2 regions of the Rhodoferax sediminis genome follow, and region 2 is predicted to be linked to the other one. Evidence: predicted binding sites of a transcription regulator. Region 2 holds the regulator's gene; the other holds the start of a gene.

Region 1 (15,589 bases), 2.2 Mb from region 2:
GCGGGCTCCGGGCTGCTGTTGCTGGCCTATGTCGGCTCGCGCTTCGTGCTGGAAGTCATTTTGGGACGCACCCCATGAAGTTCATCCTCATGCTGGCGGTGGCGCTGGCCGGCATCTGGTTGTGGCGCACACACCGGCAGGCAGAGCGGGCGCCGCGGCGCGACGCACCCCCGCCGCCCCAACCGCTGCTGCAGGACATGGTGCGCTGTCCGGTGTGTACGGTGCATGTGCCCAGGACCGAAGCGGTGCCGGGCCGGCAGGGCCTGTATTGCTGCGCCGAGCATCGGCGCCGGGCCGAGGGCTGAATGAGCCGTTCGCCGGACGCCTCCTCCTGGTTTGGGCCCCTGGAGTCCGAGCGCAGCAGCCAGCCGGTGCATCAGAATCTGGCGATCGTGCGGCTGTGGCGCGGCTTCATGACGGCACGCGCCATGATCGGCCTGCTGCTGTTGCTGCTGCAGGGCTCGATCTACGGGCTTGGCCAGCCGGTCAACAAATGGCTGGTCGCCCTGTGCGCGGCCTATCTGGCCGCGGCGCTGGCGGTGCGAATTTTTGCGCGCCCCCGGTGGCCGGGCCAGAGCTTCGATCCGCAGTGGGTGTTCACCATCGGTGTGGATGTCGTGGTCTTCTCGGCGCTGCAGTTTTTGCAGACCAGCGCGATCAACTACACGCCCCTGTTTGCGCTGCCCGTGTTATTGGCGTCGGTGCTCGGCTCGGTCCTGCTGGCGCTGGGCACGGCCGCCGGCGTGACCCTGATCCTGCTGGTGGAGGCCTGGCACGTGTCGCTGCAGGCCCCCGGCGACATGGCGTCGCATTTCCTGCAGGCCGGCCTGGCGGGCATCGGCTTGTTCATCGTCGCGTTTTTGACGCACCAGCTCGCCTCGCGGCTGGTACGCGAGGAGCTGCGGGCGCGCCGCAGCGGGCTCGCGGTACGGATCCAGACCCATGTCAACGAGCTGGTGATCGAGAGCCTGACCGACGGCGTGCTGGTGGTCGATGCCAGGAGCGTGGTGCGCGCCGCCAATCCGGCCGCAAGGCAGCTGCTCGGTGCCGACGGGCCGGCGCCCATGGCACCGTTCGTGCTGGATTCGCAGCCCGCCTGGCGCGCCGTGGCCGAACTGGCGCGCCTGACGTTTCTGCAGCGCGGCGACCAGATCGCCGATCTGGCCATTGATCATGCGGGGCACAACGCCTGCCGCGTGCGCGCCCGCACGCGCCTGACAGCGACCCACGAAGAGGAGGTCGAGAGCCTGTGCGTCATGTTCCTGCAGGACCTGCGCGAGATGGAGGCGCGCTTGCGCACCGAAAAGCTGGCCGCCATGGGGCGCATGTCGGCCGCCGTGGCACATGAAATACGCAACCCGCTGGCGGCCATCACCCAGGCGAATGCCCTGCTCGGCGAGGACCTGACCGAGCCGGCGCAGCAGCGCCTGGCGCTGATGGTGCAGCAGAACGCGCAAAGGCTGTCGCGCATCGTCGAGGACGTACTCGACGTATCGCGGGCGCAGCAAAAATCGGACTTGTCCCTGCCCGCCTCGCTGAGCCTGGATGCCACGATCCGGGACATCTGCATGGATTGGGCGCGGCAAGCCAGCAGCGGCCGCTCGATCGGGCTGGCGCTTGCCGCGGCCAATGTCCTGATCGCATTCGACGCAGACCACCTGCGCCGTGTGCTGGTGAACCTGCTGGACAATGCCTTGCGTTACGCGGGCCCTGCGCCGGACTCGCTGCAGGTCTCGACCCACGCCTCCATGACCGGCCAGGCGACGCTGCGGGTCTGGAGCGACGGCGCTCCGCTGGAGCCCAGCGTGCAGCGCCATTTGTTCGAGCCCTTTTTCTCGTCGGAGAGCCGCTCCAGCGGCCTGGGCCTGTACATCTGCCGCGAGTTGTGCGAGCGCCATGGTGCGGTCATCGGCTATGACCGCGCGCGCAAACGTCTGGCCGGCGGCGTGCGCGACGGCAACGAATTTTTCGTGGCCTTTCGGCCGACCACGCCTGCATTTGACACAATGCGCGCTTAAGCAATGTCAGCCAACCCTTCCCCCTCCCCGGCGCAGGTCCTGGTCGTCGACGACGAGCCCGACCTGCGCGACCTGTATGAGCTCACGCTGACCCGCGAGGGCTATCACGTGGACGCCGCGGCCAATCTTGCCCAGGCCTGGCTTTGCCTGAAAGAAAAGCGCTTCGATGCGGTGATTACCGACATGCGCCTGCCCGACGGCCTGGGCATGGAACTGCTCACCGGCATGCAGGCACAACAGCGTGCGGAGCGCTGCATCGTGATGACGGCCTACGGCTCCGCCGAAAACGCGGTGGAAGCCCTGAAGGCCGGCGCGTTCGACTACCTCACCAAGCCGGTGGACCTGAAGCAGTTCCGCACGGTGGTGGCCTCCGCCATCCAGGACACCGGCCAGATTTATAAAAGTGGGCGTGGCACACCGGGTCCGGCCAAGGCCGCCGGCGCGCTGGATCGGCTGGACAGCGAACCGGCTTCGCTGCGGCGCATGGTCGGTGACTCCGAGCCGATGCGCCTAGTCAAGCAGCGCATCGTCAAGGTGGCGCGCAGCATGGCGCCGGTATTGGTACGCGGCGAGTCCGGCACCGGCAAGGAACTGGTTGCGCGCGCCATCCACGCCTGCAGCCATCGCGCGGAGGCTCCCTTTGTCGCCGTGAACTGCGGCGCCATTCCGGAGAATCTGCTGGAGGCCGAATTCTTCGGCGCCAAAAAGGGCTCCTACACCGGCGCCACCCAGGATCGTGATGGCTACTTCCAGGCGGCGCGCAAGGGTACGTTGTTCCTCGATGAAATCGGCGACCTGCCGCTGGCCATGCAGTCCAAGCTGCTGCGCGCCATCCAGGAGCGCAGCGTGCGCTCACTGGGCTCGACGCAGGAAGATGCGGTGGACGTGCGCATCGTCAGCGCCACGCACAAGGATCTGGCCGCCGATGTAGCGGCCGGGCGCTTTCGGCAGGACCTGTTTTTCCGTCTCAACGTGATTGAGATTGCAGTGCCCCCGCTGCGCGAGCGGCGCAGCGACCTGCCGGCCCTGTGCGAGGCGCTGCTGGCCAAAATTGCCCAGGAGTCCGACATGCCGGTGCCCGCGCTCTCAAGCGCCCTGCTGGCGCAACTGGCCTCGCACCCCCTGAGCGGCAACGTCCGCGAGCTCGAAAACCTGCTGCATCGCGCCGTGGCGCTAAGCGACGGCAGCGAGTTGCATGTGGACTTTGTTCCGGGTCAGCCCTCCAACGGCCCGCCTGCCGTGACGGGCGATCTGCAAAGCTATCTGGACCAGCAGGAGCGCGAAGTGCTGGTCAAAACGCTCACCGAGACCGGCTTCAACCGCACCGCTGCGGCGGCACGGCTGGGTTTGAATCTGCGCCAGATCCGTTACCGCATTGCACGCCTGAACATCACCACCCCGTTTGGTGACGATGCGCATGACGATACCCCCTGATCGCCACCCCGCCAGCACCCTATGGCAGGACGGCTGGTACCGTTTTGCGCGCGTGCTGCGCTCACCCAACGCCGGGGAGCGCCCGGCCAACGCGCTGATCGACCTGATCGTGCTGCACTCGATCAGCCTGCCGCCCGGGCACTACGGCGGCGACGAGGTGCTGCAGCTGTTCACCAATACGCTGCACTGGGATGCCCACCCCTACTTCGAATCGATTCGTGGCATGCAGGTGTCGGCCCACTTCTTCATTCGCCGCAATGGGGAACTATGGCAGTTCGTCAGCTGCGATGCGCGCGCCTGGCACGCGGGGCGCTCGCATTACCGCGGACGCGACAACTGCAACGACGACTCGATCGGCATTGAACTGGAAGGAGTGGAGGGCGAGGCGTTCGAGGCCGCCCAGTATGAAACCCTGGCGGGCCTGTGTGCCGCGCTGGCGCAGCGCTACCCGGTGGCCTATATCGCCGGTCACGAACACATCGCCCCGGGTCGCAAGCAGGATCCGGGCAACGGCTTTCGATGGGCTTTTTTGCAACGCGCACTGGGCTGGCGAACTCAGTGTTTTCCCGCTGGTGCGATGCCATTTCACGACGCTTGAATTTATTTTTGCGGAATCATTTTTCGCATCTACAGGCCGCCGCCAAAGTATGCGCCAAAGTACGCAGCCAACCCGCAAGCGGTGATGCGCGGAAAAAATCCCCGAAAGGCGCATATTTGCTTGATCTGCGGGAACAGCGCGTGCGCTGGCAACGCCTGCGGGTCCATCACCGGCATCTGACGCAGTGCGTGCAAACCCACTCGCCCCCGTGAGGTTTTCGGGTCTGCGCGCCAATCCTCCGTTTCTGGGGCGATACACTACAGGTAGTGGCTTGAGTTAGCGCGAAACACTAGCTATAGTGTCTCCATCGCGTAGCAGCCGGGGGCTTTGACAACCGTTTCGAGTCTGCCCGCCAGGCCATTGCCCCCCACAAAAATTGCGAAAGACGAGGAAACAATGCAAGCAACTTCAAACCAGTCTCTCCCTGCCAGCACCAACCACCCTGCAGGCACTTCCAGCACCCGGGGAACCGACAGCGCGGGCGCCCTGGCCGCCAGCCCGCTGGCGCACTACCAGATCATCCGGCGCAACGGCTCCGTCGTGCCGTTCGAGCCGAACAAGATTGCCGTGGCCATGATGAAGGCATTCCTGGCCGTACATGGCACGCAGGGCGCCGCATCGGCCAGCGTGCGCGAGGTGGTCGACAGCCTGACCCAGGGCGTGGTGCGCGCCATGATGCGCTCGCGCCCGGGCGGTGGCACCTTCCATATTGAAGACGTGCAGGACCAGGTGGAATTGGGCCTGATGCGCGGTGGCCACCACGAAATCGCACGAGCCTATGTGCTGTACCGGGAGCGGCGCACCCAGGAGCGGGCGCAGCAGGCCACGCAGGCGGCGCCCAAGGCGCCTACGCTGCACGTGCTCGACGGTGGTCAGCGCGTGGCGCTGGACCTGAACCGGCTGCAGGGTTTGATCGAATCGGCCTGCGCCGGCCTGGGTGCCGACATCCGGCCCGACCCGATCGTGGCCGAGACCATGCGCAACCTGTACGACGGCGTCCCCATGGACGAGGTCTACAAGGCGTCGATCCTGGCCGCGCGCACGCTGATCGAGAAAGACCCCGATTACACCTACGCCACGGCGCGCCTGCTGCTGCACACCATTACCCGGGAAGTGCTGGGCGTGGAAGCCACCCAGGCCGAGATGGCGCAGCAATATGCCGACTACTTCCCCCTGGGCATCAAGAAGGGCGTGGAGGCCGAGCTGCTCGACGAGCGGCTGCTGCAGTTCGACCTGAAGCAACTGGGCGCCGCACTCAAGGCCGAGCGCGACCTGCAGTTTGACTACCTGGGCCTGCAAACCCTGTACGACCGCTACTTCCTGCACGTGCGCAAGAGCCGCATCGAGCTGCCGCAGGTGTTCTTCATGCGCGTGGCCATGGGCCTGGCGCTGAACGAAATCGACCGCGAGGCGCGCGCCATCGAGTTCTACGAAGTGCTGTCGTCGTTCAACTTCATGTCCAGCACCCCGACCCTGTTCAACAGCGGCACGCTGCGCTCGCAGCTCTCGTCGTGCTACCTGACCACGGTGCCGGACGACCTCGACGGCATTTACGAATCCATCAAGGAAAACGCACTGCTGTCCAAGTTTGCCGGCGGCTTGGGCAATGACTGGACGCGCGTGCGCGCGCTGGGCAGCCACATCAAGGGCACGAATGGCGAATCGCAGGGCGTGGTGCCGTTCCTCAAGGTCGTCAACGACACCGCCGTGGCCGTGAACCAGGGCGGCAAGCGCAAGGGGGCCGTGTGCACCTACCTGGAATCGTGGCACCTGGACATCGAGGAATTCCTGGAGCTGCGCAAGAACACCGGCGACGACCGCCGACGCACGCACGACATGAACACCGCCAACTGGGTTCCCGACCTGTTCATGCGCCGCGTCATGGAAAAGGGCGAGTGGACGCTGTTCTCGCCCAACAACGTGCCGGATCTGCATGACAAGTTCGGGGCCGACTTCGAGAAGGCCTACGTGGCCTACGAAGAGCGCGCGGCGCGCGGCGAGATCAAGCCCTGCCGTACGGTGCAGGCCAGTGACCTGTGGCGCAAGATGCTGACCATGCTGTTCGAGACCGGCCATCCCTGGATCACCTTCAAGGATGCCTGCAACGTACGTTCGCCGCAGCAGCACGTAGGCGTGGTGCACTCCTCCAACCTGTGCACCGAAATCACGCTCAACACCAGCGACACCGAAACCGCGGTCTGCAACCTGGGCTCGGTGAACCTGTTGCAGCACCTGAAGGCGGCGCCCGAAGGCCAGGCCGGCGGCACCCAGGTGCTGGATCACGACAAGCTCAAGAAAACCATCACCACGGCGATGCGCATGCTCGACAACGTGATCGACATCAACTACTACGCGGTCAAGAAGGCACGCGACTCCAACATGCGCCACCGCCCGGTGGGCCTGGGCCTGATGGGATTCCAGGACAGCCTGTACGAGCTGCGTATTCCCTACGCGAGCCAGGCCGCGGTGGAATTCGCCGACCAGTCAATGGAAGCGATTTGTTACTACGCCTACTGGGCCTCCACCGAGCTGGCCAGGGAGCGCGGCAAGTATGCGAGCTACAAGGGCTCGCTGTGGGACAAGGGCGTTTTGCCGCTCGACACGCTGGAGCTGCTGGCACAGGCGCGCGGCGGTTATGTCGAAGTAGACCGCTCCTCGACGATGGACTGGGAGGCCCTGCGCCACAAGATTGCCCAGGACGGCATGCGCAATTCCAATTGCGTGGCCATCGCGCCGACCGCCACCATCTCCAACATCATCGGCGTGGATGCCTCGATCGAGCCCTGCTTCGGCAACCTGTCGGTCAAGTCCAACCTGTCGGGCGAGTTCACCGTGATCAACGGCGGTCTGGTGCGCGACCTCAAGCGTTTGGGCCTGTGGGACGACGTGATGGTGATGGACCTCAAGCACTTCGATGGTTCGCTGCGTCCGATCGACCGCGTGCCGCAGGAAATCAAGGCGCTGTACTCGACCGCGTTTGAAGTCGAAGCCACCTGGCTGGTGGAAGCCGCGGCACGCCGCCAGAAGTGGATCGACCAGGCGCAGTCGCTCAACATTTACATGGCCGGCGCCTCGGGCAAGAAGCTCGACGACACCTACAAGCTGGCCTGGTTGCGCGGCCTGAAGACCACCTACTACCTGCGCACCATGAGCGCCACGCATGCGGAAAAATCAACGGTCACGGCCGGCCGTTTGAATGCCGTGACCTCGAGCGGGGAAGCCAAAGGCGGCGCCGGCACGAGTGCACTCGATGCCGCGGCGGCGGCCGCACGATCGCAGATGAACGCGATGCCGGCAACCGACATCCAGTTCTGCGGCGTTGACGATCCGACGTGCGAGTCCTGCCAATAAATCAAGCCGCACTGCATCTCGAAATTGCGATGCAATTGAGCAACACAATATGACAGCGATGTGAATGAGCACTTTGCATTTCACATCGCTGCTTTCATAATCTGAGCATTGGAAAATCTATGTTGACCTGGGACGAAGAAGTCAAGCCCTCATTGCCTGCAGCACCAAACAGCGGTTTGCGAAACAACCGCGGGGTGGAACTCCCGCCTCTTTTTTCTCCCTCTCCCGCTACCGGCCCACAGCCTGCATTGCGCACCCTGAATGACGGTGCCGTGATGCCCGCGCCGGCCGTTGCGCGCGCAATCCCTCCCACGCTTGTACCCGCCGCGAGCGGTGAACGCCGCCGCGTCAACGCCTCCGACAAGCGCATCATCAACGGCCAGACCGACGTCAACCAGCTGGTGCCGTTCAAGTACAAGTGGGCCTGGGAAAAATACCTCGCCACCTGCTCCAACCACTGGATGCCGCAAGAAATCAACATGACGCGCGATATCGCGTTGTGGAAGGACCCGAACGGGCTGACCGAAGACGAGCGGCGCATCGTCAAGCGCAACCTCGGCTTCTTCGTCACCGCCGATTCGCTGGCCGCCAACAACATCGTGCTCGGCACCTACCGCCACATTACGGCGCCCGAATGCCGCCAGTTCCTGCTGCGTCAGGCGTTCGAAGAAGCCATCCATACGCACGCCTACCAGTACATCGTGGAGTCGCTGGGCCTGGACGAAGGCGAGATCTTCAATGCCTATAACGAAGTGCAGTCGATCCGCGACAAGGACGAGTTCCTGATCCCGTTCATCGAGGCCATCAGCGACCCGAACTTCCATACCGGCACACCCGAGACCGATCAGACGCTACTCAAGTCGCTGATCGTCTTTGCCTGCCTGATGGAGGGCCTGTTCTTCTATGTCGGCTTCACGCAAATCCTCGCGCTGGGCCGCCAAAACAAGATGACCGGTGCGGCCGAGCAGTACCAGTACATCCTGCGCGACGAGTCCATGCACTGCAATTTCGGTATCGACCTGATCAACCAGCTCAAGCTGGAAAATCCGCAGCTGTGGACGGCCGAATTCAAGACCGAGATCCGTGCCCTGTTCATGAAGGCGGTGGAGCTCGAGTACAAATACGCCGAGGACACCATGCCGCGCGGCGTGCTCGGCATGAACGCCTCCATGTTCAAGGGCTACCTGCGCTACATCGCGAACCGGCGTGCCACGCAGATCGGACTCGAGGAGCTGTTCCCGAACGAGACCAATCCGTTCCCGTGGATGAGCGAAATGATTGACCTGAAGAAAGAGCGCAACTTCTTTGAAACCCGCGTGATCGAGTATCAGTCGGGCGGTGCGCTTTCCTGGGATTGAAGCATTCCTATAACCATAATGAAATCAAGAATCGCACAGACTGTTGATCGCGCCGCAGAGCGTGGCGACAGCCTGTGTTCCCGTGTTCATGGTGCTGGACATTGTTCCAACACCATGGATCGCTTCATGCAAACCAACAAGCATGAAGTGCTCTTTGCAATTTGATCAAGGAGAAAATGATGGCAACTGCGAAAAAACCGGCCGCAAAAAAGGCCGCACCTGCGAAGAAAGCTCCTGCTAAAAAAGTAGCGGCGAAAAAAGCGCCGGCCAAGAAGGCCGCTGCGAAGAAAGCCCCTGCCAAAAAAGTAGTGGCGAAAAAAGCGCCAGCCAAGAAGGCTGTAGCGAAGAAGGCTCCTGCCAAAAAAGCAGCAGCAAAAAAAGCGCCGGCGAAAAAAGCCGTAGCCAGGAAAGCCCCGGCGAAGAAGGCGCCAGCGAAGAAAGCGGCCGCCAAGAAAGCCCCGGCGAAAAAGCCGGCCGCCAAGAAAGCAGCAAAAAAACCCGCTGCGAAGAAAGCCGCGAAAGCACCCGCTGCCAAAGCAGCCCCGGCGCCGGCTGCCCCTGCGGCTCAGACGACTCTGAACCCGCAGGCGGCGTGGCCGTTTCCTACGGCCAGCAAGCCGTAAACAGCCAACAGCGGCTTGCCGCTTTCCAGGCCCGGTGTTGCAAAACATCGGGCTTTTTCATGTCTGTCGCAAGCGCAGTGACTACCCCCTTGAGCGGGTGCAATAAATAAATTGCTATCAAAATATGAGCCTCCTGTCTATGTGCCGTGTGGTCTACAGACCGATTTCTTTCAAATCCAGCGTGTAGTTCTGCGGCCCGCGCTGGGCAATCTTGAGCGCGCCGATGCGGTTCCCCAGCGCGGCGCAGCGCGCCAGGCTCCAGCCCTGTTCCAGCCCATACAGCAGCGCGCCGCGGTAGGCGTCGCCACAGCCCGTCGGATCCACCACCGCGCTCGCCTTGACTGGCGGCACCAGGGTTTTTTCGCCATCGACCCACACTTCGCTGCCCTCGGCGCCCAGCGTCACGATCAGGCCTTGCACGCGGCGTGAGAGCTCGGCACTGCTCCAGCCCGTGCGATCGCTGAGCATCTTGCCTTCGTAGTCGTTCACCGTGACCCAGGCAGCGAGCTCGACGAAGTGCGCCAGTTCCTTGCCATCGAACATCGGCAGTCCCTGGCCCGGATCGAACACAAAGGGAATGCCGGCCGCCTTGAACTGCTCGGCGTGCTGCAGCATCGCGTCGCGGCCGTCGGGCGAGATGATGCCCAGCCGCACGTCGCTGCGCGGCGCAATCTTCGTGAGGTGCGCCTGCTGCATGGCACCGGGATGGAAAGCGGTGATCTGGTTGTTGGCCATATCGGTCGTGATGAAGCACTGCGCGGTGTAGGTATCGCCGACCTCGCGCACGAACTCGGTGCTGATGCCCTGCGCCCTCAAGCGCGCGATGTAATCCAGGCCATCACTGCCGACGGTGGCCATCGGCAGCGGGTTGCCGCCGAGCAGTTTCAGGCCGTAGGCGATGTTGCCGGCGCAGCCGCCGAAGTCACGGCGCAGCGCAGGCACCAGGAACGAGATGTTGAGGATGTGCAGCTGATCCGGCAGGATCTGCTCGGCGAACCGGCCCTCGAAGGTCATGATGGTGTCAAAAGCCAGGGAGCCACAAATGATTGCTGCCATAAGTTTGGGATAAAAAGATGTCAGGGATAGAAGGCCAGCACGCGGTAACCCGCAATACGGGCCGCGATAGCGTTGTCCGCCACGCTGACAGGAAGCGAGCCGGTCCACTCGCCGCCCGCAGTCAGCACGGCCGCGGCGCCCAGATCGGTGGGCAACAGAACCCGGCGCAGCACCGGCTGATCCTGTGTGTCGGTCAGCGCCAGCTCAACGCTGGGCATGGCGAGTGCGACGGGCGCGGTATTCTTGATCGTGAGGCTGAGCTGGTAAACATTGTCACGGACTTTTTTGAACGACGAGCTGTCAACCACAATGGATTCAATCTGCCGCAGCGGCGCCACCGTGCAGCGCAGCGGGACGCACAGCCCCTGCAACAGGCCCCGGGTGCGCGGCTCGAAGGCGGCAATCCTGTCGCGCTCGTGGATTGCCCACTGCAGCCCCAGCAACACCAGCAACACAGCGCACGCCACCATCAGCAGGCGGCGAATCCGCGGGCGCTCCCACAACGCCTTGCGGTGGGCTTCCCGCACAAACGACACCTCCTGCAGGGCCGGGTCGGGGGCCGGGCCCGGCTCCTCCGGCGAAGGCGCCGCACTCGGCTCTGTCAGAAACCCGCTCACGGGCGCAGGCGACGGCTCGCCCGGCAGCACGTCCAGGGGTTCGTCCCAGGGCGCGGGCCACAGCACCTCATCCGCAAGGCCAGGTTCTGCAGATGCGCCTGGATCCATGTCCGGCTGTATTTCAGTCGGCGGCAGATCTACGCCTGGCGGCAGCGCCCAGGACTCGGTGTCAGTGTCCTGCTCGATGATTCCGGCGGCGGCCGCCCCCTCGGGCCCGGCGTCGGGCGCCGCCGGCGTCGCCCCCATCGCATTGCCGCCATGGGGCACCGAGGCCACCGACGGGGCCGGCGCTGCCATCAACGATTCCGGTAGCAGGTGCTCGGGCGCCTCGAAAACCTCGGTGCATTGCCCGCAGCGCACCCAACCGTCGGAAATCCTGAGTTGGTCGGGCACGACTTTGAACATCGTCCCGCAGGCAGGGCAGCGTGTGATCAGGCTCATGGGTAACGGATTGTAGGGTCGCCGCGCGGCCCTGGCGCCGCACCACGATTCACAGCGTGGCGGTCATCAGTATCCAGCCGTCTTCGCTGTCGGCCACCACCAACCGCGCATACGGCGCATAAGCCGCCTTGAGCTCGTCGGCCTGGCGCTCCAGAATCCCCGCCATGACGAGCGAGCCGCCGGGCGCGACGTGCGCGCACAGCAGCGGCGCCAACACCTTGAGCGGCGTGGCCAGGATATTCGCCAGCACCGTCTGGTAGCGGCCCGTCGCCCGATCGGGCAGGCCGGCCTGCAGGCGCACGGCATTGGCCTGCGCATTCAGCTTCGTGGACTCGACCGCTGCGCCGTCGATGTCGACCGCATCGATGTCCACGGCGCCAAATTTCGCCGCGCCAATGGCCAGAATCCCGGAGCCGCAGCCGTAGTCGAGCACCCGGCCCAACGGATTGCCCGCGGCGTGTTGCCCGCCAGCACGGCCATGCTGCGCAATCCAGCGCAGGCACATGCGCGTGGTGGGATGCGTGCCCGTGCCAAAGGCCAGCCCCGGATCCAGCCGGATGATCGTGCGGGCCTGCGCCGGCGGCTCATGCCAGGTCGGAACGATCCAGAACTCGGGCGTGACCTCGACCGGCGCAAATTGCGATTGCGTCAGGCGCACCCAGTCCTGATCGGGCACCAGACTGATGCCGAGCAACCGGCATTCATCAAAGAAATCCTGCGCAGACAGCAAGGATGCTGCCTCTTTAGCTACTAACTCTGTAGCAAACAAAGCCAGCACGCGCGAGCGCTGCCAGCCGTCCTTCGGAGGCGGCATGCCGGGTTCGCCAAACAGGGCCTGCTCCGCGTCGGTCTGGGCATCAAAGTCTTCCACGGACACGCTCAGCGCATCGAGCGCCTCCAGCGCCTCGCTGAAGGTCTCGACCCGGTCCTGCGGGCACATCAGGCTCAGTTCAAACATGCGTGCTACGCCATGTGGGCTGTTCGCTCAGCGCTTGTGCTGCGCCAGCCATTCTTCGAGGTAGTGAATATTCGTGCCGCCCGCCACGAAATTCGCATCCACCATCAACTCGCGGTGCAGCGGGATGTTGCTCTGGATGCCCTCGATGACCGTCTCGTTGAGCGCGGTGCGCATGCGCGCCAGCGCCTGTTCGCGCGTGTCGCCATGCACGATGATCTTGGCGATCATCGAGTCGTAGTTCGGCGGTATGAAGTAGTTGGTATAGATATGCGAGTCCACCCGCACGCCCGGCCCGCCCGGCGTGTGCCAGGTAGTGATGCGCCCCGGCGAGGGCGTGAATGTGAACGGGTCTTCGGCGTTGATGCGGCATTCGATGGAGTGGCCGCGGATCTCGATCTGGCGCTGCGTGAAGGGCAGTTTTTCACCGGCCGCCACCATGATCTGGGTCTTGACGATGTCCACGCCCGTGATGAATTCGGTCACCGGGTGCTCGACCTGCACGCGCGTGTTCATCTCGATGAAGTAGAACTCGCCGTTCTCGTACAGAAACTCGAAGGTGCCGGCGCCGCGGTAGCCGATCTTTTTGCAGGCCGCCACGCAGCGCTCGCCCAGCCGCTCAATCAGCCTGCGCGGGATGCCCGGCGCCGGGGCTTCTTCAATCACCTTCTGATGGCGCCGCTGCATCGAGCAGTCGCGCTCGCCCAGATAGACCGCATTCTTGTACTTGTCGGCCAGGATCTGGATCTCGATATGGCGCGGGTTCTGCAGGTATTTTTCCATGTACACGGCCGGATTGCCGAAGGCCGCGCCGGCCTCGGCCTTGGTCATCTGCACCGCGTTGATGAGCGCCGCCTCGGTATGCACCACGCGCATGCCGCGCCCGCCACCGCCACCCGCCGCCTTGATAATGACGGGGTAGCCCACCGCCTTGGCCGTGCGCCGGATTTGCACCGGGTCGTCCGGCAGTTCGCCCTCGGAGCCCGGCACGCAGGGCACGCCCGCCTTGATCATGGCCTGCTTGGCCGACACCTTGTCGCCCATCAGGCGGATCGACTCGGGGGCCGGGCCGATAAACTGAAAACCGCTTTTTTCAACCCGCTCGGCGAAATCGGCGTTTTCGGCCAAAAACCCGTAACCCGGATGGATGGCCTCGGCATCGGTCACCTCGGCGGCCGAAATCAGCGCCGGCATATTCAGGTAGCTCAGCGACGCCGAGGCCGGCCCGATGCAGACCGCTTCTTCCGCCAGTTTGACGTACTTGGCCTCGCGGTCGGCCTCCGAATAAACCATCACCGCCTTGACACCCATCTCGCTACAGGCGCGCTGGATTCTCAGGGCAATCTCGCCACGGTTGGCAACCAGGATTTTTTTAAACATGAGTGGCCGCTTACTTTTAACTTCACTCAATCACGAAGAGAGGCTGCCCATATTCAACGGCCTGGCCGTTCTGCCCCAGGATCTGGGTGATGGTGCCCGACTTGTCGGCCTCGATCTCGTTGAGGATCTTCATGGCTTCGATGATGCAGATCGTGTCGCCTTCCTTGACCGCGCTGCCGACCTCGACGAAAGGCTTGGCCCCCGGACTCGACGACAGATAAAACGTGCCCACCATGGGCGACTTGACGACGTGCCCCGGCGGCACTTCAACGGCAGGCGCCGCGGCCGGTGTGGTTGGCGCCAGGCCCTGCGGTGCGACGGCAGGCGCGGCCACCATCACGGGGGCGGCGGCCTGTTGCAGCATGACGCCGCCTTTGACGATTCGAACCTTGCCTTCTGCTTCGGTGATTTCGAGTTCGGACACATTTGAATCGGACACAAGGTCGATCAAGGTCTTGAGTTTGCGTAAATCCATGAAATCTCCAACGACTGCGGACAATAAGAAAAACGCGAATTTACTCCAAATTCCGCTTAATGCGCGCTTTTTCCCTTAATTTCTTCTATTTTTCTCGCTAGTCAATTGCGCTAGCAATCTCCAGGGCTCTCGGGATGATGCCCGCGGCCACCCTGTGCCGGCTTATCCCGGCGCCGCCCACCGCTGTAGATCCGCAGGGGTGATCTGGCCTATTTTACGATGCAACACAGTGCCTGCCGCACCGAACACCACGGTGAAGGGCAAACCGCCAACCGAATTGCCCAGCGAGCGCCCCAGATCCGTTCCCTGCAGCCCGGCCATACCCACGGGATAACTGACCGGTGCTTTTTTCAGGAACCGATTGACCGGCTCCACCTGGTCGACCGCCAATCCAAGAACCTGCCAGCTTTTGGCCGAGTTTTCACGATAAAAGCGGTCCAATAAGGGCATTTCCTCGACGCATGGTGCGCACCAGGTGGCCCAGAAATTGACCAGCAGGGGTTTGCCGCGCAGACTTTGCATGGCCAGCTTTTCCCCGGTGGGCGTGTCGAAAGTCAAACCCCATAGTGCAGTGTCTGCCACCGTGGCGTGAGGCTGGAATTTCCACCAGGCCACGCTCGCCCCCCCCAGTGCGGCGGCGGCGGCAACGCCCGCATAGAGAATCCGGCGCCGACCCCTGGAGCCGATTTCGGGCGCGCCACGCGCAGCGGATGATGGATCGTGGCTCATGGCGTTGTGTCCTGCAGCAGCCGGCGCACCGCCTCGATATTGCCGCGCGGGGAGCGGCCTCTGGCATCGGGCTTGAGCGCGCCGCGCAGATCGTCCAGATCGTAGATCAGCAGGTGCACGCCGATGATCGTGTCCAGCTCGCGGCAGATGCTCGACAGGCTCAGCGCCTCTACCGACTCGCCGTGAAAGCCCCTGACGGTGCGCGGCTCGTAGTCCGCCTTGTGGTCAATCAGCGCAATCTCCGCTGATTTGGGGTCATCGCAAAACAACTGGATATAAATGTCCGACAGCTTGGTCGCCGTGCCATGCCAGACCGCGCCCCCCAGATAGGGCCGAAACGGTGCCATGCGCTGCATCCACGACAGCGCCAGCCGGCGCAGCGCGGCCAGCTCAGCGGGCTGCGTGTCGGCACAGAACAGATCGATGTACTCGCGCACCGCCGTTTCAATCTCGTCGTTGCCGGGCAGTTGCGTGCGGGCCGGCAGCCCCATCTGTTTGAGCGCGCGGCGCTTGGCCGGACCGTATTCCAGCCCTTCCTCCACCACCATACGGGC
Region 2 (15,589 bases):
GACGTCAATTCAGCATTGCGCTGGAATGTCGTGAAACTGGGGACTCCCAGAGCAAGCGCAATGGCGACCAAGGTCACAGTCACCATCAACTCGATGAGGGTAAAGCCTTTGTCCGCAGTAAGGCGTCTGTTCATTTCCAGCACACTGAACTCTTGGCTCCTGTGCAAGTTTTTGTGCCGGTGCTGAGTATTTGCAAGGTGCCCGCATCGGGGTCGGCCATGACGGGCTCAGCGGCCACCATCACGCATTCGGCGATGGTGGACGATGGGCAGGCCGATGCGCTCAGATAGTAGGCAGTTTTCGCCAGCGTGTCCCCCGAAAAAGTCTTGAAGGGCACGGTCGTTGGCGGCGTGACGACCGGTGTAGCAATGCCACCGACGTTGGTAAACGCAAAATAGCTGTTGTTTTGGGTCATGTACCGCTCCTGTTGCTGCATCAGCTCCGACAGTGCTGTCCGCGCCTCGGCCCTCCTGCCTTTCAGTACAGAGTCCTTGTAGGAAGGGTAAGCAATGCCGGCCAGGACGGCGACGATCGCAACCACGATCATCAGTTCGATCAGGGTAAAGCCGTGATTAAGACTCTTTTTCATGGCGCATTCTTCAAGTCTTGGTAATTGTTGATTTGCCGCCAGCTGAGTCGGCCAGCGACCACCTGGGTGGTGGCAGTTCCCCCTAGCGACAGACCGATGGATCCCTGCTGGATGACCTGGTTGGTGACGGTCTTGATCCGTCGTCCGGTGCTGTCACTGGTGCTGTAGGCTGTGGCACCGCTGACCTCGGCCACAAGCGGTTCCCCCATGATGCCCACGCTCGAACTGACGGCCGTGCCGCTGCCGCTCGCGATATTTACGGTGTACTGATTTCCGCCGCCCGCAGCCGAACAGCTGCCGACAGAGGCGATCGGGATCAAGCTGCCAAAAACGATGGAATTTCCCACCACGGTGGAACTGCTGATCTGACGTTCACCCGAAGTCGGAAAGTCAAAATACCATCCAGAGCGCTGGGTGGTATCGGTGTTGCTGGCTGCGCGGCCCAAGGTAAACGCCGGAACTGTGACCACGCCGGTTGCGACATTGGCCGTGCCAGCCTGCAGCCGCCCGCGACCATTGATGGCGCTGAGCCCTGCGGGGCTTGTGTCGTTCTTGGCGCTGCCATTGTCATACACCATGTAGACCGTTTGCAGTGCCGGCGAAGTCCTGTCGGATACCTCGAGGTACTTGCCGGTTCCGAACGTGACGTAGCTGGTGATGGCACCGCTATCTTGAACCGGGCCATAAACAATGCTTGGTGCCATGGTGATGGGCTGAATATTTCCGGACGCATCCCTCGCAACAAACAGAGGAGAAGCAACCGGCACCGATCCTCGGCTAAAGGGCGACAGCTTGTTGATGCTCCAGTCGGCAACTCCGGCCATCGAGAAATCAAGTTTCCAGAGGTTGCCGTGCAGATCACCCATGAAAATTTGCGTGACCTCCCTGGCTGAGCCCAATGCAGCCCTGAAGTTGATCAGTCCTGTTGCTCTACCCGGATAAGTCCCGGCGGCCAGGCTCAGCGTGCTGTGAACGGGCAAGGATATCTTGTAGTAATTCGTGCCAAGCGTCCAGGCCGTGCCGGCCGGCTTGCCCAGGTCCAGTAAAAATAGCGCAGGGTTTCCGGTGGCGCTGAACACGCCCGCGCTGTCGGCTACATAGTTGTTCACGCCGCTGCCCACGACGGCAAACCACTTGTAGGTGGCCGGCGTCACGTTGGCGGCGCTGGTGCGCAGCTTCAATATTTGCGGCCGCCCCGTCACATTGCCCATATCGGGATCGTCGGCATGGGTGAATTCCCACATCACGTTCGATGCGGTGAATGCGGCCGGGTTGGTCACGTCGAGCGCGAAGACGCCCTGGCCGCCGCCTCCGGTGCCTGAGACCAGCACGGTTTTCCAGTCGGCAGCGGTGCCGGCAGATCCCACCTGGGCTTCGGCCACGACAGGCGGCCCATCCACGTAACTCTGGTGATTATTGACGTAGGCGGGATTGGTCAATGCCGACAGCTTCGGGCCCAGCCAGCTGGGAATATAGGCGAACAGCTCGTCGCCGGTCTTGGCATGGAATGCGTGGAACATGCCGTCATTGGCGCCCACGAACACGGCTGGCGTGCGGCCCGCATTGGCGGCGTAAAAGCTTGCATAAGTGCTGGAGACGATGTTGGTTGCCGGCACGCCGGAGTACACCACGCCTGAATTGATGACGTCGCCCAACAACTTGTTGCGCTTGCGGAAAACCGTGCTTTCTTTGGAACGGTCGCCGCGCAGGTAGTTCAGCCGGTCCTGTCCCAGACCATCGCTGGCGGACGCGGGGGCCGGTTTGTTCAGCGCGGCCTGCAGGCTGCTTTCGATAGTGCCCCAACTGAACGACGTGGCGACCGGATACGCGGTTGCCCCCTCATTGCCCACCACGATATTGCGTGAGGTGGCTGGCGAAGTCAGTGCTGCGAGTTGGGCCGATGCGGTCCAGGTCGTGGAGTTCGAGATGGTCACCACGTTGCTTGTGCTCACGCTCACCGGAATGGCCAGAAGGTCACCGCTCCAATCGGACGTATCGAACGTTCCCTGGTAAATCGTGTCGCCCGCCTGCGTCAGGTTCTTGGATTGAATCGCACCGCCGGCAATGCTTCGTGCTGCGGTCGAGGCCCGGCTGAAAATGCTGTCAAACGCATTCAGTACACCGCGCGCGTTGCTTTGCAAATAGTAGGTGCTGGCCTCGCCAGGCCGGGCCGGGTCTTGCCAGACGTTGTTATCGTTGGTGCCATCCTGCTTCTTGAAGGGGTTGCCAAACGTGTTGTAGGGGGCTTTGCCCAGGTTGGAGGGATCCGTTTCAAAGCCGCCGTACTTGGCTGCCATGAAGAGCTGGTTGCTGATCTGACGGTTGGCCGCCTTGGATGAACCGCCATATTCGTTGACGTCGAAGGTGAAGGTCTTGACGCGCAAGCCGGGCCGCTGCCTGGCGAGGCCGCCCGTGTCTGTCCAATTGGTGCCGCGAATATCGTGCGTGTGCGCCCAATAGGCGGACCCCATGATCTGGCTGGTTTGGCTATTGCCCGGAACGCTGCCATTCCCACCGTTTGGATTTCCCGTTGTGCGCGACGTGCCTTGACCGTCGGTGTAGGTGGTGGACGAATTCTTCTCGAAACTCTGTACGATCCCCCGCCAGTAATTGATATCGGGGATGTTGTTGGCGGTATTTGCGGCAGGCAATCGGTTGCCGTCATGGGTGTTGATGTCGCCAATCACCACGATGTTGCTTTTCAGGCAAGAGTAGTCACTGGTATTGGAGCGGCCGTCTCCGTAGGGGTCGGTCCAGGTCGTCGTCACGGGGAAGCCGTCATACATCGCTGGCTGGATATTGCTGACGGCGTCGGGGCTTGGCTGCAAGCCCTGCAGGTAGCGCAGCGCTTCGTAGTGCAGTTCGCCGACCGGGTCGTATATCTTGTACCGCCCGGCGATCGGGCCGGTGCGGCCGAACTGGTTGAGATAGGTAATCACGCCGCTCTTGCCGTGCGTTGCATCGCCTGCGGGGTTGACGATGAAAACGCCAGTCGTCTCATTCCATTCCTTCACAGGATTGCCCGCGGTTGGCGTGTTGTCGATGCCATTGACGTCGAACGTCTTGGCGCCCACATATTTCATTGGCGCACGCAATACGCCACCGTAGCGCCCCCCAGCGTTGTAGCTTGCGGTCTGGTCCATCAAGTAACCGAACGCCGCGAGCCTTAATTGGTCGCTGTATTTTTGAATGGCGCCCGAGGGCTTGTAGTTGCCATTTGGGTATTTCTTGCACAAACCATAGTCGCGCGAGTCTTGCAATACCCCGGAACTGTCCACGTTGCATACCTGGACGCGCGAGTAGAAAAAGCCGTCAGTGTTCAATGTGCCTGAAGTCACGGTCGGCGACCATGCGCCCGAGTAGGGGCGTATATAGCAAGCCTTTACTATTCCGCTATAGGGATCGCCAAGAATGGAGTTATCGCAAAGCACACCGTTGGAAGCAGGAAAGACTCTCCATCGATTTGTACCCGAATTATTTACACCATACCAAACCTCTTTCACACCTGAAAAACTACATTGAACCCCCTCTCCTGTGGTGCAAGCAGCGGCGTCACTTGGAAGAGCAGCGGTGCTGTCAGTGATGGTTCCAATTTGAGGGTTTGTGGCCGCGCCTCCCAATGTGTAGCCGCTTTGATCGCCACAATTGCCCACGTACGACGTGCCTGAACGGAAGTAAATCCGGTTGAGCGTATTGGCCACCCAGATGTCGTTACCTGCCGCGGCCGTCATCATTGCCGTGGGTACCGCGCCCCAGTATTTCCCGGCACCGCCACCGTTTTTTTGCAGCTGTTTGGCAGGAAAGTTGCTGCTGTTCCACATGCAGATGGGATCGCCATTCGGAAGTACCGCGCGCTGCAAAACGGTCAATGAGGGAGTATCAATGTAGCGATCACCACCGGTCAGCGCCAGCCGCAACATGTCGATGGCTGAGTTGGAGGCCCAGTTCAAAAAGTTGCCGCTAAAGGCGTTGTTGCACATCCGGCTGGTCCTGGTGGGCTGCGTCGCATCGGGCACGCTCAGCGGATTGGCCGGCCCGCTGCGGTCGAAACGTTTGAAATCTGCCGTGGTCTGCGGTGCTACCGGTGTTTCGGTCGGCGCATTGTTGTATGTGTAGCAGCTTTCAGCGTCGTAGTAGCCAAGATACTCCTTGGTGTTGGAGTAGGTAGGGTCTATCGATGTACTTGCGTTATTGTTGTCGGGGTCGACATACTGTGCCCCCACCGTCGGGTACTCCACCGACAGCGCCAGCGCCAGCGCAGGCTTGTCGCCGGTGGTGGTGGCATACAGCGGGTCGGCGGACAGGATGACGGGGGGTATGTTGGGCGGGGAGCCCTGACTGATCGCCACGAATGACACCGCTGCAATCACCGGAACCATCAGCCACGGTACCCAGCGCCGACGCAGCCAGCGTGGTGGGGGGCGACTGATGAATCGCGAAATAGCGTGTGTACTCGTGTGCATGGCGTCGTTCCCGTCACTAGTTTCGATAAAGCGTTTGCAGCACGGCCTGAATGTCGGCGCGCGGTCCAAATCCCATGGCGGTTACCCGGTATAAAAAAGTGGGATTGGATCTGTCACCGACAAGATCGGGCACCAGCTCGATGATGTAGCGGGGCGCCATGGCAGGCTGAATGCCCGGTGCGCCTGCGGCGAAGGCGCGGCCGGTGAATGTGCCGAACTGCGTCGTTGCGGCACCGGAGCCGGTGGCCGTGAAGTCTGCTGTGAGCCACGCCGGCTTGCCTGCCGTTCCCGAATTGCACAGACCGACTGAATTGCCCGATGTGCCGCATCCGTCGATAAACGGGGTTGAATTTTTCCCGTCGAACAGGCTTTGGCGTACGGTGGGGGTGGCGGGCCGCGGCGACGGGTGGATATCGAATTCCGCATCCATCAATGCCGCTTCAGCGGCCTGCCAGGCCACCTGCAGATCACGGTCATTGCGGGCGCCACGTTCGCTCATCAGGGCAATTTGGGCACTGCCGATGCCCAGCACGGATACCACAATCAGGATCAGCATGACGATGATCAGCGAAGCACCGCGTTGTGCGCGGTGGCGCAGCGTGGGCAAAGAGGGGGTAGGCATCATCAAGTTTCCTGACATGTCAGAGACCCTGGTCATTGCGCAGATGCACCGTGAAAGTAATCACCTGACGCAGGCGACCATCCACGGCCGGTGTGAAGACGGTGCCCGGGTCGCTGGCAGACGACATGGCGGAGCCGGCAAGCCCGGTCGTTGAAGACTTTGCCGCACCGAAGGGGTAGAAGGTTTGCGCGGTCTTTTCCTGCGCCGAGTTTGGCGGGCCGCGCAGGACCATGCCAATACGCAGACTGCGAACGCGGCGCCAGTTGGCGTTGGTTCCAACCGGGTCGCCGGCCACCGTCAACTGGTCGGCGCGAAGGTAGCGGTCGGGTACGCCATCGGCTGCGGCGGCAGGCGGGACGCCAGCGGTCACGCCATCCACGCCGTAGAGCACCTGGAAGTTCTCCACGCCTTGAACAATGGGTTGAGTTGAGAACTCTCCTTTGGCTGGGTTCAAGGAACTGCACATCAACGAAGGCTCGCCCTGACTCAGCGCGACGTGGATGATACTGACCATGCGGTCGTACTTGCCATAAGTGACGGGATCCCGTGAATATCCGGAACAGTCGATCATGGATTTGTCAGATTTTCCGGAACCCGGGAAAGTCTCGCCAGTCCGATAGCGCAGGATCAGGATGTCACTCCCGTAACCATCTGCCCCGGCTACGCGTGAGGTGGGCGGGGAATTCAATGGGTCCGTACCCGTGGCGAGCAATGCGTTGTTGAATCCGTTGATGTTCGGATCCGGGTTGGTTGGCATGCCTGCCGTTGCTGGAGCCGGCGTGGCCGTGTACGGCAGATAGGGCAGGTCCAGGTAACCGGTTTGCACCGCAACGCGTTGAATCAGGTCAGCGGCGAAACGCCCGTTGTCCCGCAATTGCGAGGCGGCGTCGACTGTGTTGAACCCCTGCCGGGTGACGATCAGGGCAGCGACCGCCGCCAGCGCGATCAGGATGCTGATGGTCAATGCCACCAGCAATTCGATCATCGTCAAGCCGCGCTGCCGGAACATGGAGGAGGTCAAACGTCTGACAGGGATTGGAGTCATGTGTCACTCCCACTTCCAGCCGTGACAGGAAACACGATCGACGGGGCCTTCGCCCGCTCCAGAGCGGCATTGCCTGACTGTGATCGGTCTGTGGAGCCGCGGGTCCAGCCTATCTTGACCATAACAATGCCGCCCGCGCCAGCGCCCGCGTTGTTGCATCCCCATTGCGGCACGCCGCCGCCATCAAAGGGGGCCGAGTCGAAACAGACGCTGACACGCGCGCCGGGGAGTTGCGCGTCAACGCGGGCGAGCCATTCCGTCATTTGTGCGTTGGCAATGGCGGTCTGGTCCGCGCAAGGTGTCGTACTGGTTGCGACATTGAGGCAATACGATGGGGTGGTCGCCACTAACGGGCTGGTGGCAAAGGATCCCAAATAGGGGTTCGTCGCACCGATCCCAACTTCCTTGTTGCCCCGGATCATCTCGGCCAGTTCGCGCGCCAGAATCGCCGCAGATGACTGAAGGCGGGCCTCCCGGTTCGCCTGCAATGCCGCAGACTGCATGCCGACCATTCCCAGCAGACCAAATGACAGAACGATGATGGAAATCAACACCTCGATGAGCGAAAAACCAAGTTGATTTCTCCAGCGCCGAGGGTTTTGGGTACGGCTGCATGGCATCTCTTTTCTCCCATTTCTTGCAGGGCAACCAGTGGTTTTTGCCCATGGTTAAATTTTTCAAAGCCACGCTGATGGGCTTTTGTTTGCGTATGGTTACATATATTTACGCATTTTTCTTGGATCTATCTATTGGTCAGATAAGCGGCATTAATAGACCGACAAGCGGTAGCCCGCAGGGATTTTTATGGGAAGCGAAGGGAATTTGGCGAGGCGATGGCAGCGGTAAACCTACCGCCGCACCTCGTCAACGAGTGTCTTGAACTCGTCGATATCTTCAAAGCTGCGGTACACGCTGGCGAACCGTACGTACGCCACCTTGTCGAGCTTTTTGAGTTCGCGCATCACCAGCTCGCCGATGCGGTGGGACGGGATCTCGCGCAGGCCCAGACCGAGCAGCTTTTCCTCGATGCGTTCGATGGCGCCGTCGATCTGCTCGGTGCTGACCGGGCGCTTACGCAGCGCCAGGTTCATGGAGGCGCGCAGCTTGGCGCGCTCGAACTCGATGCGGCGCCCGTCTTTCTTGACGACGGCTGGAAAGCTCACGTCGGGCCGCTCATAGGTGGTGAAGCGCTTTTCGCAGGCGGCGCACTGGCGCCGTCGGCGGATGAAGTCCGCGTCCTCCGAGATCCGGGTTTCAACAACCTGGGTGTCGGTGTGACCGCAGAAGGGGCATTTCATACCGAGAACAGGTGGCGGTAATTTTCCGCCGGGCCGCCCCAAGGAAAATTGGCCCCCCCGGGGGGCAGCGCATTACACGAAGTGAAAAGCGTGGGGGCCGACATTCTTTAGCCGTAGACAGGAAAGCGGCGGGTCAGCACATTGACCTTGGCGCGCACGGCCTCGATGTTGGCGGCGTCGCGCGGGTTGTCCAGCACGTCGGCAATCAGGTGCGCGGTGGCGCGAGCTTCTTCATCCTTGAAGCCGCGCGTGGTCATGGCCGGGGTGCCGATGCGCACGCCGCTGGTCACCATGGGTTTTTCGGGGTCGTTCGGGATGGCGTTCTTGTTGATGGTCATGTGGGCGCTGCCCAGCACGGCCTCGGCTTCCTTGCCGGTGATACCCTTGGCGCGCAGGTCGACCAGCATCAGGTGGCTCTCGGTGCGGCCGCTGACGATGCGCAGGCCGCGCGATACCAGCGTTTCGGCGACGATGCTGGCATTTGTCAGTACTTGCTGCTGATAAGTCTTGAATTCCGGCATCAAGGCCTCCTTGAAGGCCACTGCCTTGGCCGCGATCACGTGCATCAGCGGGCCGCCCTGCAGGCCCGGGAAGATGGCGCTGTTGATGGCCTTTTCGTGCTGGGCGCGCATCAAAATGACGCCGCCGCGCGGGCCGCGCAGGCTCTTGTGGGTGGTGGAGGTCACCACGTCGGCGTGCGGCACCGGATTCGGATAGATGCCGGCGGCAATCAGGCCGGCGTAGTGCGCCATGTCGACCATGAAGATTGCTCCCACGTCTTTCGCCACCTTGGCAAAGCGTGCAAAATCAATAGCAAGAGAATAAGCACTGGCACCGGCTATGATCAGCTTTGGTTTGGATTCGTGGGCCTTGCGTTCCATCGCGTCGTAGTCGATTTCTTCGCGCTCGTTGAGGCCGTAGCTCACCACGTTGAACCACTTGCCGCTCATGTTGAGCGCCATGCCGTGCGTCAGGTGGCCTCCTTCGGCCAGGCTCATGCCCATGATGGTGTCGCCAGGCTTCAAGAAGGCCAGAAACACCGCTTCGTTGGCCTGCGCGCCAGAATGCGCCTGCACGTTGGCCGCCTCGGCGCCGAAGATCTGCTTGATGCGGTCGATGGCCAGCCGCTCGGCCACATCCACGTATTCGCAGCCGCCGTAATAGCGCTTGCCCGGATAGCCTTCGGCGTATTTGTTGGTGAGCTGCGTGCCCTGTGCGGCCATGACGGCGGGCGAGGCGTAGTTCTCGGAGGCGATCAGCTCGATGTGCTGTTCCTGGCGCGCGTTCTCGGCCAGGATGGCGGCCCACAACTCGGGGTCGGTTTGTTCAACGAGGATATTGCGGTGGTACATGGCAGTCCTTAAAGACGAGGTTCCCTGTCATTGCGTGAATGAAACAAGGGCTGCCCAGGCGAACGGCTGAACGCCGTTGTCAAAAGACGCGGGCGGTACGCTTCCCGGTGGTGTCCCACGTCAGCGCCAGCGGCCCTGTTTGGGCGCCGCGCCTATCGCCAGTCGCGTACAGCGTGAGTGTAGCTGACTGGCATGGTGTCCGCGCGTCAGTTGCCCGGGGCGCCGGTTGAATGGGATGGCGACAGCATCGCGACTTTTTCGTCCCCGCCCGCTACCAGCTTGGGCGTTGCCGCCGGGGCGCGCTCAACGGGAATGGAGTGGCCCGTCGCCACCTTGTACAACCTGGCCCGTTCGGCCATCACTTTGCCGGCGTAGCCGCCATCGTCCTGGATGTTGGCGGCGCCCACATAGTATTTCAGCCCGGCCTGCACCGAGCCCGCGCGCGCGATGCAATCCTGCAGGACCTTCACGCCGACGCGCAGGTTGGTCACCGGGTCGAAGGCGGCCAGCATGCCGCCAAAGCCCTCGTATTTGTCGGAGTGCACCTTGGTCATGACCTGCATCAGCCCCTGCGCGCCCACCGCACTCTGGGCAAACGGGTTGAAGCCCGACTCAATCGCCATCACGGCCAGAATCAGCGTCGGGTCGAGCTTGGTACGGGCGCCGATTTGATACGCCTCCGCCACCAGCGCGCTCACGGGTTCGGGCGCGACATGGTATTTTTTGCTCAGCCAATAGGCCACCGCAGCCTGCTGCTTGGGCAGGTCTTTCGGGTCGGTGGCGGTAGCCCGATCCACCGCGTCGGGTTCGACCTCGATGTCGGCCGAGACGATCTGACGTGATTGCAGCCAGCCGGTGAGTTTCTCTTCGCCGACCTGGCGCAGGTCGGGTCGTGCCGCCAGGGTGATCACGAAGAACACCAGGGCCACGCCCAGGAGGGCCAGGCCGTTGTGGGTGATTTCAAAAAAACCGTCAGCCACATCGGATGCGAAGACTCGCAGGCCTTTGGCTGACTGTGTTAGCGCTGTCATAGCTCTTCCTTTCTACGCGGGGGCTGCGGCGCCATGCTGGAGTGCAGCACGACAAGCAGGGCTCCTCGTTTGGATTGGTACGCCATCGGATTCACGCGGAGTCATCGAGACTATGGCGGTGGATCGACTTAGCCGGGGTCGGCAGCGATTACGGGTTATCCCTAGATATTCCCAAGAATTCCGAATTCTAGGTTCACCTTAAATACTTGGTCAAGCATAAAAGCTAGGGTGATTGCTCAAATTTAGATCTATAGAGCATGTATATACGTACAGTTTTGATGCAAAACAAGGCTGAATCGGGGGCCTGGGTGGCCCGGCAGATCCGCCTCGCGCTCGCCCGCCCGGTTGGCGCATGCTCCTCAAACGATAGCTGTCCATCCGCTTTTCAGGCCCGCTGGCGGGCGCGCTGGCTGAATGCTTCTTGACGCGGCCGGGTCAGGCGGGGGAGGTACGGGCCGCGGCGGGGCGGCCTTTGGTTGCGGCCCATCATGGCGGGCCACAATTTTTTGAAAATCTTCCAATCGCGCGCTCCCCGCTCATTGAAAATCCGATTTGCAATTTCGCCAGGCGATGACTAAGGTAACAAGGCCTGAGCAATTGGGCAATCGCCGGTAGGAGCCAGTCCCCGCTGAAAGGTGGGCTGACGAAGCAGCCCCGGCTTATTATGGAAGCAATCCATTGCTTCCTACGCAGTGCGGGACTTCAATCTCCCACCTGCGAACCGAGACGGCACTGGCCTTTTGGCTGCCGTCAGGCCCGGTTGGATCTGCTGCAGGCAGATCCTCCGGGCTTTCTCATTTTTGCCTCGGCCTAATGCGTTGAATAAACTCGGGGCATGAACCTGCAATCCATCAACAGCAACAAGTGGGCGCGGCGTGTGGCTTGGACGGCCGCAGGCGTGGTGCTGCTGTGGGGCATCTGCTGGCTGGCGGTGCCGCCCATCCTCAAGAGCCAGGCCCAGAAAATAGCCAGCGAGCAGTTGGGGCGCAAGGTCACCATCGGCGCGGTCGATTTCAAGCCCTGGACGCTGGAACTTACGGTCACCGACCTGGCTGTGGCCACCGCCGATGGGGCCGGGCAGCAGCTGCACGTCCAGCGTCTCTATATAGATGGTGAGTTGCAGTCGATCCTGCGGCTGGCGCCGGTGGTCGATGCCGTCACAGTCGATGCGCCGAGCCTCAAACTGACCCGCCTCTCGGAGGGGCACTACGACATTGACGACATCCTGGCCCGGCTGAGCCAGCCGTCCGGTAAGCCGCCCGGCAAACCGCTGCACTTCGCGCTGTACAACCTGGCGCTCGATGGCGGCTCCGTGGACTTCACCGACAAGTCGGTCGGCAAAACCCATCAGTTGCGCGATTTGACGCTGAGCGTGCCGTTCTTGAGCAACCTGGATTCCAAGCGCGGTGTGGTGGTCCAGCCAAGGCTGGCCTTCACGCTCAACGGCAGCCGTTTCGATTCGGCCGCCGAGGGTACGCCGTTCGCCCAGACCCACAAGCTTGATGCCACCATCAAGCTTGCCGGGTTCGACCTCGCGCCCTATCTGGGCTATATCCCGGCCAGTCTGCCGGTGCGGCTGCAGACGGGCGTGATCGACACCGACCTGCGCGTGGCATTCGAGCAGACGTCCACCACGTCGGTCAAGCTTAGAGGCACGGTCCAAGCCAGCCATGTGAAGCTGACCGACGCCAAAACGCGTGACCTGCTGTCGTTCGACGCGCTCAAGCTCACGCTCGCGGACGTGCAGCCGCTGGCACAGCGCGCCAACATCTCGTCGATTGAACTGACCGGCCCGAATGTGGCGGTGCGGCGCGATGCGGCAGGGCGGTTCAATGTGGACCTCGCAGCCACGCCGGCGGCCGCCTCCACCGCACCGGTTGCTACGGAAAGAGGAGCTAAAGGCGAAGATACCACAGGGGCTGCAGCCACAAAAGAAGCCCAAACCAATGCGTGGAAAATCCAAGTTGACAAGGTTGCCGTGCGCGGCGGGACGGTGGCATGGACCGACGAGACCACCGCTCCCCATGCGCAGCTGGCCCTGCGCGAGCTGGTGTTCGACGCGGCTGCCATCGCGCTGCCGTTTGCGAAGCCGCTGCAGTTCAGTGGTTCGGCGGTGCTGGCTTCGGTGACTGGCTCCCCCACTGCATCGGCTGCGGCGGCGCCGGCGAGCCCGTCGCCGCAGGCTGCCAGCCTGAGCTTTGGCGGCGCGGCCACGGACCGCATGGTCAGCGTGGCGGCCAACCTGAAGGCCCTGCCGCTGAGCCTGGCCGCGCCGTACCTCGCGTCCTTCATCGAACCCGGGCTGAACGGCCAGTTGACGGCCCAGCTGAACGCGGACTGGAAGGCGCCCGCGGCGGGCGCACAGGCGACCGGTTTGCTGCTCGGCGTGAAACAGCTCACGCTGGAGAATCTGGCGCTCACCGATGGCAAGGCCGTGAGCCAGCCCAGGGCCCCGAATCCGCGCAACGCGGCGCTGCCCAGCATCAAGCAGATCGAGGTGGCCGACGCACGGATCGATCTGGACAAACAGACGGTGAGCGTGGGCAAGCTGGCGCTCACCGATCCCCACGCCAGCGTGGAGCGCGGCGCCGACAAACGCTGGATGTTCGAGCGCTGGCTGAAAAAGCCGGCCGCCTCGGGGGCTCCCCGGGGATCTGCATCAAAACGACCTGTAGCCCCCGCCAGGACTTGGCAGATTGCTATCAATGATGTAGCGATCGAGGGTGGCGCCGTATCGTACCGGGACGCCGCCATGCCGCGGCCGGTGGCCTTCGAAGTATCAAAGCTCACGATCCAGCTGAAGGACTTTGCGCTGGACAGCCAAAAACCCTCACCCCTCACAGCCTCGGCGCGCATCGGGGCGGGACGCACGGAGCCCGGCCGGCTGGATTACCACGGCGATCTGGGCTTGAACCCCTTGTCGGCGCAAGGCCAGGTGCAGGCGGTGCGCCTGCCGCTGCACGCGCTCGAGCCTTACTTTGGCGATGCGCTGAACATCCGACTGTTGCGCGCCGACACCAGCTTCAAGGGGCAGGTGCACTACCTCGAGAGCAAGGCCGGCCCGGTGGTCAAAGTCACGGGCGACTCTGCGCTGGAGGACTTTCGCGCCAACAGCGTGTTGCCGCCGGGCGTGGCGGCTGTCGCCGCGACGTCGCCCGCCACCGCAGGGGCTGTGCCCAAAGCCACCACTATGGCGGCGGCCGGCAGCCTGCAACCCGTCAGCGAGCCGCTGCTGCAGTGGAAGGCCCTGAGTGTGCGCGGCCTCGACCTGACCATGAAGCCGGGTACTGCCACCCGGGTCAATGTGCGCCAGACCGCGCTCAGCGACTTCTATGCGCGCGTGATCATCAACCCGAACGGGCGCATCAACCTGCAGGACCTGGTGAAGTCGTCGGCGCAGCCGGTCGCGGCCGCCGCACCGGCTTCTGGTGCAGCCCCGATCAAGCCCGCGCCCGCTGTGTCGCCTGCGCCCGCTGCGGGTGGTGCGCTGGCGCCCATTGTCAATATCGGCCCGATCAGCCTGGTCAATGGCAAGGTGCTGTTCTCCGACCACTTCATCAAACCCAACTACTCGGCCGACCTGACCGAGCTCACCGGCAAGCTCAGCGCGTTCTCCAGCGTCGCGCCGGCCAGCGCGCCCACCATGGCGGATCTGGAACTGCGCGGCAAGGCCGAGGGCACGGCCTCGCTGGAGATCACCGGCAAACTCAATCCGCTGGCCAAGCCGCTGGCGCTGGACATCACCGGCAAGGTGCGCGACCTCGAACTGCCGCCGCTGTCGCCGTACGCCATCAAGTACGCGGGCCACGGCATCGAGCGCGGCAAGATGAGCCTGGACGTGAACTACGTGGTGCTGCCCAACGGCCAGCTCACCGCCAAGAACAACCTGGTGCTGAACCAGCTGAGCTTTGGCGACGAGGTCAAGGGCGCACCCACCAGCCTGCCGGTCAAGCTCGCGGTGGCGCTGCTGGCCGACCGCAATGGCGTGATCAATCTGGACCTGCCGATCAGCGGCTCGCTCAACGACCCGCAGTTCAGCCTCGGGCCCATCATCTTCAAGGCCATCATCAACATCATCGTCAAGGCCGTGACCGCGCCGTTCAGCCTGCTCGCGAATGCGTTTGGCGGCGGCGGTGACGAACTCAGCACGGTGGCCTTCGCGCCCGGCAGCGCGGTGCTGACGCCGGACGCCCGGCAAAGCCTGGACAAGGTGGCCAAGGCGCTGGCCGAGCGCCCCGCACTCAAGATGACCGTGGTCGGCACCGCCAGCCTGGATGCCGAGATGGAGGGCTACCGGCGCGAACGCCTGAACGCCATGGTGCGCGCCGAAAAGCGCCGCGAGACGACGATTGGAGCTAGCGCAGTCCCGGCGCCGGCTGCCGCTGCATCCGCTGCTGCGGGGGCCGCTGCCCCGGCCACCACGGTCGGTGATGCGGAATACCCGGCCCTGCTGAAGCAGGTCTACAAGCACGCCGACCTGCCCAAGCCGCGCAACCTGATCGGCATGGCCAAGGATCTTCCGCAGGCCGAGATGGAGTCGCTGCTGATGGCCAATATCCCCGTGACCGAAGACGCGATGCGCCAACTGGCGCTGGCGCGGGGCGAGGCGGTGAAGGAGTATCTGGCTTTGAGGCAGGTGCCGGCGCAGCAGCTGTTCCTGGGCGCGCCCAAGGCGGCGGCCGACCAGCCCGCGACCGAGAGTAAGCCGGGCGCCAAGTGGAGCCCGCACGCCGATCTGAACCTGGCGACCCGATAGGCGCCGCGGGGCCGCACCGCATTCAACGCCGTGCAGGGGGCGGTCGGCATGTATCGGCGTGTATCAGCGCGGATGGAGCAGGCCCGGCTTGCACCTCTCGCGCGGCAGGCTCACAATCAAAAAAGCGCGCAGGGCATCACCTGGCGTCGTTGGAGAGCAAGCTTGCCGCGACCTCGCTACACCCGCACTGCCATCGTCCTGCATGGCGTCATGGCGCTGCTCATCGTGACCGGTTTTTGTCTGGGACTGTCGATGGCCGACTTGCCGCTGAGCCCGCTCAAGTTGCGGCTCTTCTCGTATCACAAGTGGATCGGTGTCAGCGTCTGGGGGCTGCTTCTGCTGCGCATCCTGTGGCGCATCAAGCATGCACCGCCGCCGTTGCCCGCGGGCATGGCCGCGTGGGAGCAGACCGCGGCGCACGCCGGCCATCTGC

Evidence for each region. Region 2 encodes NrdR, which represses ribonucleotide reductase genes. Its sites were predicted from a motif close to CACNANATNTNGTG; they were not measured.
Region 1: EUB48_RS18255 (ribonucleoside-diphosphate reductase subunit alpha) is a predicted target of NrdR. The motif match lies at 4,338-4,351, and genes of this name have one in related genera.

Annotation. Positions count from the first base shown of each region.
Region 1 covers NZ_CP035503.1:3,776,199-3,791,787, forward strand. Annotated here, with positions in the region: gene EUB48_RS18230 (cytochrome C assembly family protein) at 1-78, shown strand, start outside; gene EUB48_RS18235 (PP0621 family protein) at 75-305, shown strand; gene EUB48_RS18240 (sensor histidine kinase) at 306-2,018, shown strand; gene EUB48_RS18245 (sigma-54-dependent transcriptional regulator) at 2,022-3,452, shown strand; gene ampD (1,6-anhydro-N-acetylmuramyl-L-alanine amidase AmpD) at 3,436-4,050, shown strand; gene EUB48_RS18255 (ribonucleoside-diphosphate reductase subunit alpha) at 4,447-7,401, shown strand; gene EUB48_RS18260 (ribonucleotide-diphosphate reductase subunit beta) at 7,521-8,759, shown strand; gene EUB48_RS18265 (histone H1-like DNA-binding protein) at 8,939-9,382, shown strand; gene EUB48_RS18270 (carbohydrate kinase family protein) at 9,536-10,438, opposite strand; gene EUB48_RS18275 (DUF3426 domain-containing protein) at 10,459-11,496, opposite strand; gene prmA (50S ribosomal protein L11 methyltransferase) at 11,546-12,454, opposite strand; gene accC (acetyl-CoA carboxylase biotin carboxylase subunit) at 12,482-13,831, opposite strand; gene accB (acetyl-CoA carboxylase biotin carboxyl carrier protein) at 13,854-14,306, opposite strand; gene EUB48_RS18295 (TlpA family protein disulfide reductase) at 14,469-15,035, opposite strand; gene EUB48_RS18300 (hypothetical protein) at 15,032-15,589, opposite strand, start outside.
Region 2 covers NZ_CP035503.1:1,598,435-1,614,023, forward strand. Annotated here, with positions in the region: gene EUB48_RS07680 (GspH/FimT family pseudopilin) at 1-134, opposite strand, end outside; gene EUB48_RS07685 (type IV pilin protein) at 131-589, opposite strand; gene EUB48_RS07690 (pilus assembly protein) at 586-5,052, opposite strand; gene EUB48_RS07695 (pilus assembly PilX family protein) at 5,069-5,677, opposite strand; gene EUB48_RS07700 (PilW family protein) at 5,694-6,719, opposite strand; gene pilV (type IV pilus modification protein PilV) at 6,716-7,339, opposite strand; gene EUB48_RS07710 (hypothetical protein) at 7,333-7,599, shown strand; gene nrdR (transcriptional regulator NrdR) at 7,568-8,017, opposite strand; gene glyA (serine hydroxymethyltransferase) at 8,125-9,369, opposite strand; ZMP/ZTP riboswitch at 9,415-9,545, opposite strand; gene EUB48_RS07730 (lytic transglycosylase domain-containing protein) at 9,576-10,400, opposite strand; gene EUB48_RS07735 (DUF748 domain-containing protein) at 11,236-15,156, shown strand; gene EUB48_RS07740 (cytochrome b) at 15,319-15,589, shown strand, end outside.